2 linked regions of the Spiractinospora alimapuensis genome follow. The protein of the gene in region 1 interacts with the protein of each later gene in a pairwise test. Links are inferred from orthologs where the notes say so. Each region holds a gene or a part of one and is shown on either strand. Other genes may lie near its edges. The genes, in order: lpdA and J4H86_RS20140.

Region 1 (3,145 bases):
TGGGCATCGAGATCCTGGACGAACAGCGCCTGATCGAGGGTGGCTACGGCGGCATCACCGCGGTCGGGATGGGGTCGTCGAACCCGCCCCGGCTGGTGCGGTTGAGCTACGAGCACCCGGAGGCCAGCCGCACCGTGGCGCTGGTCGGCAAGGGGATCACCTTCGACAGTGGTGGTCTGTCCCTCAAGCCCAGTACGGCCATGGAGTGGATGAAGAGTGACATGGGCGGTGCCGCGGCGGTGCTGGCCACGCTGCGCGCCACGGCGCTGCTGCGTCCCGCCGTCAACGTCGTGGGCTACCTGGCCATCGCCGAGAACATGCCCAGCGGGACGGCGCAGCGGCCGTCCGACGTCCTGCGCGTCTACGGTGGCACCACGGTGGAGGTGCTCAACACCGACGCCGAGGGGCGTCTCGTCATGGCCGACGCGCTGGTGCGGGCCCAGGAGGACTCCCCGGACATCGTCGTGGATGTGGCCACTCTCACCGGCGCCCAGCTCGTGGCGTTGGGCACGCGCGTGTTCGGTGTCATGTCCAACGACGCCGAGCTTCGTGGCAGTGTGGTGTCCGCGGCCGACACCGCCGGTGAGGACGCGTGGCCCATGCCGCTGCCGGCCGAACTGCGCAAGGGTCTGGACTCGTCCGTCGCCGACATCGCCAACGTTCCCGGGGAACGGTGGGGCGGGATGTTGGTCGCGGGGCTGTTTTTGCAAGAATTCGTGGCGGACGGAGTTCCGTGGGCGCACCTGGACATCGCGGGACCCGCGTTCAATCAGGGTTCCCCGCACGGGTACACCCCCAAGGGGGGAACGGGTGCGGCAACCCGCACCCTGGTGGGCCTCATCGAGGCCCAGGCCGCTCAACAGAACTGATCGGCCACTGACGACACATGGCGTGGGGGCTGTTGGCCAGCCCCCACGTCGGAACCACAAGCCAAGAGGAGTGTCCTTCCCGTGAGCGACAGCGGCGGAACCTTCGACCTCGTCATACTGGGCGGCGGCAGCGGCGGCTACGCCGCGGCGCTCCGCGCGGCCGAACTGGGCATGAGCGTGGCCTTGATCGAGAAGGACAAGGTCGGCGGAACCTGCCTGCACTACGGCTGTATCCCGACCAAGGCGCTGCTGCACGCCGCCGAGGTCGCCGACTCCTCGCGCGAGAGCGAGACCTTCGGGGTCAAGAGCACCTTCGAGGGCATCGACATGGCCGGCGTCAACGCCTATCGCGAGAAGATCATCGCGGGCCCGTACAAGGGGCTCTCCGGGCTGATCAAGTCCCGCGGGATCACCACCGTGGAGGGCCACGGGACGCTCACGGCCCCCAACCAGGTCACCGTCGACGGCACTGTCTACGAGGGCCGCAACATCCTGCTGGCCACCGGGTCCAAGACCAAGACCATCGGTCTGGACATCGACGGGACCCGGCTGATCGACAGCGAGCAGGCGCTGCGGCTGGACTACGTGCCCAAGTCCGCCATCGTGCTGGGCGGCGGCGTGATCGGGGTCGAGTTCGCCAGCGTGTGGCGCTCCTTCGGCGCCGAGGTCACCATCGTCGAGGCACTGCCCCACCTGTTGCCCTCGGAGGACGAGGACAGCTCCAAGCTGTTGGAGCGGGCCTTCCGCAAGCGGGGCATCAAGTTCGAGCTGGGCACTCCCTTCGAGAGCCACAAGATCACCGACTCCGGGGTCTCCGTCACGCTCCAGGGCGGCAAGACGTTGGAGGCCGACGTCATGCTGGTGGCGGTGGGACGCGGACCGGTGTCGGAGGGGCTCGGCTACGAGGAGCAGGGCATCAGCCTGGATCGTGGCTTCGTCCTGGTGGACGAGAACCTGCACACGGGCGTGGGCAACATCTACGCCGTCGGTGACCTGACCCCCGGCCCGCAGCTCGCGCACGTGGGCTTCGGCGAGGGGATCTTCGTCGCCGAGCAGATCGCCGGTCTCAACCCCGTGCCGATCGACTACGACGGTGTCCCGCGCGTCACCTACAGCGACCCCGAGGTCGCCTCGGTCGGACTCACGTCCAAGGTCGCCCAGGAGCGCGGGTACGAGACCGAGGAATACACGTTCAACCTCGCGGGTCTGGGCAAGGCACGCATCCTCAACACTCAGGGTGCGCTCAAGATGATCTCCGCGAAGGACGGGCCGATTCTCGGTGTCCACGTCGTCGGCAGCCGCGTCGGCGACCTCATCACGGAGGGGCAGCTCCTGTACAACTGGGAGGCCCTGCCCTCCGAGGTGGCGCAGCTCATCCACCCGCATCCCTCGATGTCGGAGGCGATGGGTGAGGCGGCTCTGGCGCTCACCGGGAAGCCCCTCCACACCCACGACTGATGGTTGACGGGGTGGCGCCCTCCTAGCGCCACCCCGTCGTTCCGCACAACCAGGTACAGCAGACCAGCGAGGAAGTCATGTCCACTCCCGTCACACTGCCCCCCCTCGGAGAGAGCATCACCGAGGGAACCGTCACCCAGTGGCTCAAGAAGGAGGGTGACACTGTCGACGTGGACGAGCCGCTGCTGGAGGTCTCCACCGACAAGGTCGACACCGAGATCCCCTCCCCCGCCGCCGGCGTTCTCTCCCGGATCATCGTGGCCGAGGACGAGACCGTCGAGGTGGGCGCCGAGATCGCGGTGATCAGCGCGTCCGGCGAGGCCGGCGCTGCCGCCGCCCCCGAGCAGACCACGCCCCCGGCCCCCGAACCGACCCCCGAGCCCACGCCGGAACCCACGCCGGAGCCGGTCGCGCAGGCCGAGCCGACGCCCGCTCCCGCGACGCCCCCGGCTCCGCAGGCCCAGACCGCCCCGCCTGCTCCGCCGGCCCCGGTCGCCGAGCAGCCGGAGCGGCTGGGCACGCCGCCGCGGCCGACGCGTGACGAGGTCACGCCCTCCGTCGACGTGGGGACGATGGACGCCGGCGCCGTTCGCCGGTCGGACGCGGCCAGCGAGTCCTACCTGACGCCCCTGGTGCGCAAGCTGGCGGCCGAGCGGAGTGTGGACCTGAGCACGGTGACGGGAACCGGTGTTGGCGGCCGGATCCGTAAGCAGGACGTCCTCGCCGCCGCGGAGCGTCAGGCGTCCGCGCCGGCCGCCGCCCCCACCCGGATCGTCACACCGGACACGACGCTGCGGGGCCGCACGGAGAAGATGTCG
Region 2 (3,312 bases), 3.1 Mb from region 1 along the record:
GCTCCGCGGCACGGGTCGGGCCGGGGGCCGGGGTCTGGGGGCGGGATGCGGCCGTCTGTTCGGCGGTTGCCTGAAGAGGGGTGTGCTCGGGCTCCGATGCCATGACCTCATCGTGTCATCTGACCGTCGCCGAACGCAGTCCTCCCCAGGGGGCATTTCCGATCTTTCCGGGAATTCACGGTGTTCGCCCTGGTAAGTCCCTTCCCCTCGCCTCTCGACCTGGCGATCCCATACCGCGACGGGAGGCCTCGTGGGCCGACGGGACCGTCCGCCGACCGGGCGGCGTGGACGGCGAGAGTGGGGCCAACGGTCCCGCTGAACTAAAGCAACGTGTCCGATTCCGAGCGCCTAGGCTGGAGTGCGTGTCGGTCCATGAATCACTCCTCGAAGGCCTGAACGCCGCACAGCGCGACGCGGTGACGCACCAGGGGTCGCCCCTGCTGATCGTCGCGGGAGCCGGGTCCGGAAAGACCCGTGTTCTCACCCATCGCATCGCCTACCTGCTGCGAGAGCGTGATGTGCGGCCCGGTGAGATCCTCGCGATCACGTTCACCAACAAGGCCGCGGCCGAGATGCGGGAACGGATCGAAGGCCTCCTGGGCGCACGCGTCGCGCGCACGATGTGGATCATGACGTTCCACGCGGCCTGCGTGCGGATTCTCCGCCGGGAGGCAACGCGTCTGGGTTACCCGAGCAACTTCACCATCTACGACTCGGGCGACTCCCAGAGGCTGATGCAGCTCGTCTGCCGTGAGCTCGACCTCGACACCAAGAGGTACCCCCCGCGGTCCTTCTCGGCCGAGGTCTCCAACCTGAAGAACGAGCTCGTCGACTACGACACCTTCGAGGCCCGCGCGGACAACGACCGCGAACGCGTCCTCGCCCAGGCGTACAAGCTGTACCAGCGCCGGCTGCAGGAGGCCGGGGCCATGGACTTCGACGACCTCATCATGTTGACCGTGAACCTCATGGAGCTGTTCCCCGACGTGGCGGAGCACTACCAGCGGCGGTTCCGGCACATCATGGTCGACGAGTACCAGGACACCAACCACGCCCAGTACGAGCTGGTCCGCACCCTCGCCACGCCCCCGCGGCCGACCGACGACGGCGCGCCGGAGATCGAACCGGCGGAGCTCTGCGTCGTCGGCGACGCCGACCAGTCCATCTACGCCTTCCGGGGCGCGACGATCCGCAACATCGTCGAGTTCGAGCGGGACTACCCGAACGCGCGGACCGTGCTGCTGGAACAGAACTACCGGTCCACGAACACGATCCTGCGCGCGGCCAACGCGGTCATCAGCCAAAACACGGACCGAAAACCCAAGAACCTCTGGTCGGAGGTGGGGACGGGCGCCGCGATCGTCGGATACGTCGCCGACAACGAGCACGACGAGGCCTCGTTCGTCGTCAGTGAGATCGACCGACTCACCGACGCCGGGGACTGTCGGCCGGGTGACGTCGCGGTCTTCTATCGCACCAACGCGCAGTCCCGGGTGCTCGAGGAGATCTTCATCCGGCACGGGCTTCCGTACCGGATCGTCGGCGGGGTGCGCTTCTACGAGCGCAAGGAGATCCGCGACGTCCTGGCCTATCTGCGCGTGCTGGCCAACCCGGACGACACCGTGGCGCTGCGCCGCATCCTCAACGTTCCGAAGCGGGGGATCGGTGACCGCGCGGAGGCCACCGTCGAGGTCTTCGCCGCGCGCGAGCGAATCTCGTTCGCGGCGGCCCTACGCCGAGCGAACGAGGCGCCCGGTGTGGCCACCCGCTCGGTGAAGGCCATCGGCCAGTTCGTCGCCCTGCTGGACGAGCTCATGGAGCTCGTCCCCACGAGCTCGCCGGCCGAGATCATCGAGGCCGTGCTGCGACGGACCGGTTATCTGGAAGAACTCACCAACTCCAAGGACCTCCAGGACGAGAGCCGGGTGGAGAACCTGGAGGAGTTCGTGGAGGTCGCCCGGGAGTTCGAGCAGACCTTCACCGGACCCCTCTACCCGGAGGACACCGCGCAGGACGAGACCACCCAGTCCGGCGCCGAGTCTGTGGTGGCCGAGGAAGGCGCCGACGAAGGGGAGGAATCGGCGGACCAACCCGGCCCGCCCACCCTCGTGGACTTCCTGGAACAGGTGGCTCTGGTCGCCGACGCCGACCAGGTGGAAGAGGACGAGGGCGACGGAGTAGTCACGTTGATGACGCTGCACGCCGCCAAGGGACTGGAGTTCCCTGTCGTCTTCCTGACCGGAATGGAGGACGGCGTCTTCCCGCACATGCGAACCCTCGGGGACCGCAACGAGCTGGAAGAGGAACGTCGGCTGGCCTACGTCGGCATCACTCGGGCGAAGCACCGGCTGCACATCAGCAGGGCGGCCGTACGCAGCGCGTGGGGGACACCCAGCTACAACCCACCGTCCCGATTCCTGGCGGAGATTCCCGGCGACCTCATGGACTGGCAGCGCACGGGCGCGGAGTCTCGATCCATGGTCTCGGCAGGCAGACCGGCTCCGCCGCGGGCGCGCAGCGCGCGCAACGTCCCGTCGTTGGCGGCAGGGGACCGCGTCACCCACGACTCGTTCGGGCTGGGAACCGTTCTCGAGGTGGAGGGCAGCGGCGAACGCAGCCGGGTACGCATCGACTTCGGTGGGGACGTCGGCAGCAAGGACCTCCTCCTGGGCTACGCACCGGTCGAGAAGCTGTGAGCTAGACCGCGCGGCGGAACGGGATGAAGGAGTCTTCCCGCTCTGTTAATCTCGAAGAAGTCGAGCGAAACGAACGCGCAACGCGGGCGTGCCGACACTCTCCCTCCCTCTGGAGCACATCGAGTCCCTTCGGGGCATCTCGTCGTGTCGGGAGAGCTTCCCAGATCACACACTCGGTCGTTTGACAGGGTGAACGGGATGGGTAGACTGGGGGGGTTGCCCCGGAGACCGACGCGCTTCAGCGCGGGCCGGACGCCGGGACAAAGTAGAGAGAATCAAATGGTAATCTCTACGAAAGAAGCGAAAGCCCTGAAAAGGAATTCACTCAAAAATCTCGAATTTGCGAGATTGGCGAGCGGGTGCTAAATTGGGGTTAACAAAGTGAAGAGAGCCGCTTCCACGCGAAGACGCTGAGGGTCCTCGAGGTTGAGGGTGTTTGGTTGTTGTGGGTGGTGGGTGGTTGTTTCTTGAGAACTCAACAGCGCGTACGTTTGTTCTTGTGCCTTTATGGTTTGCCCCTGTTTTAGGGGTTCCTTTGATGAACAAGCCGAAACACAGTAACCGTTCTTCGGGATGGTTGGTGTGTTGTGGTTGATTTTGTCGGGAATTAGATTTC

Evidence for each region.
Region 2: the proteins of lpdA (region 1) and J4H86_RS20140 interact in binary tests that used the Escherichia coli proteins (3 or more experiments, as listed by UniProt). The link is inferred for Spiractinospora alimapuensis from one-to-one orthologs.

The regions. Positions count from the first base shown.
Region 1 is NZ_CP072467.1:1,221,649-1,224,793, forward strand. What follows is about bases 311-3,138. They hold lpdA (dihydrolipoyl dehydrogenase), read left to right. Parts: upstream 311-950; coding sequence 951-2,327; downstream 2,328-3,138. Other genes in these bases: J4H86_RS05650 (leucyl aminopeptidase), read left to right, coding at 311-869; J4H86_RS05660 (2-oxo acid dehydrogenase subunit E2), read left to right, coding at 2,405-3,138. Outside these bases: more of J4H86_RS05650, read left to right, coding at 1-310; more of J4H86_RS05660, read left to right, coding at 3,139-3,145. UniProt on the Escherichia coli protein: Lipoamide dehydrogenase is a component of the glycine cleavage system as well as of the alpha-ketoacid dehydrogenase complexes.
Region 2 is NZ_CP072467.1:4,305,167-4,308,478, forward strand. Bases 35-3,029 are described here. They hold J4H86_RS20140 (UvrD-helicase domain-containing protein), read left to right. Parts: upstream 35-362; coding sequence 363-2,696; downstream 2,697-3,029. Other genes in these bases: J4H86_RS20135 (DUF418 domain-containing protein), read right to left, coding at 35-103. In the rest of the region: more of J4H86_RS20135, read right to left, coding at 1-34. UniProt on the Escherichia coli protein: A helicase with DNA-dependent ATPase activity. Unwinds DNA duplexes with 3'-5' polarity. Translocates on single-stranded DNA with 3'-5' polarity. Initiates unwinding more efficiently from a nicked substrate than double-stranded DNA.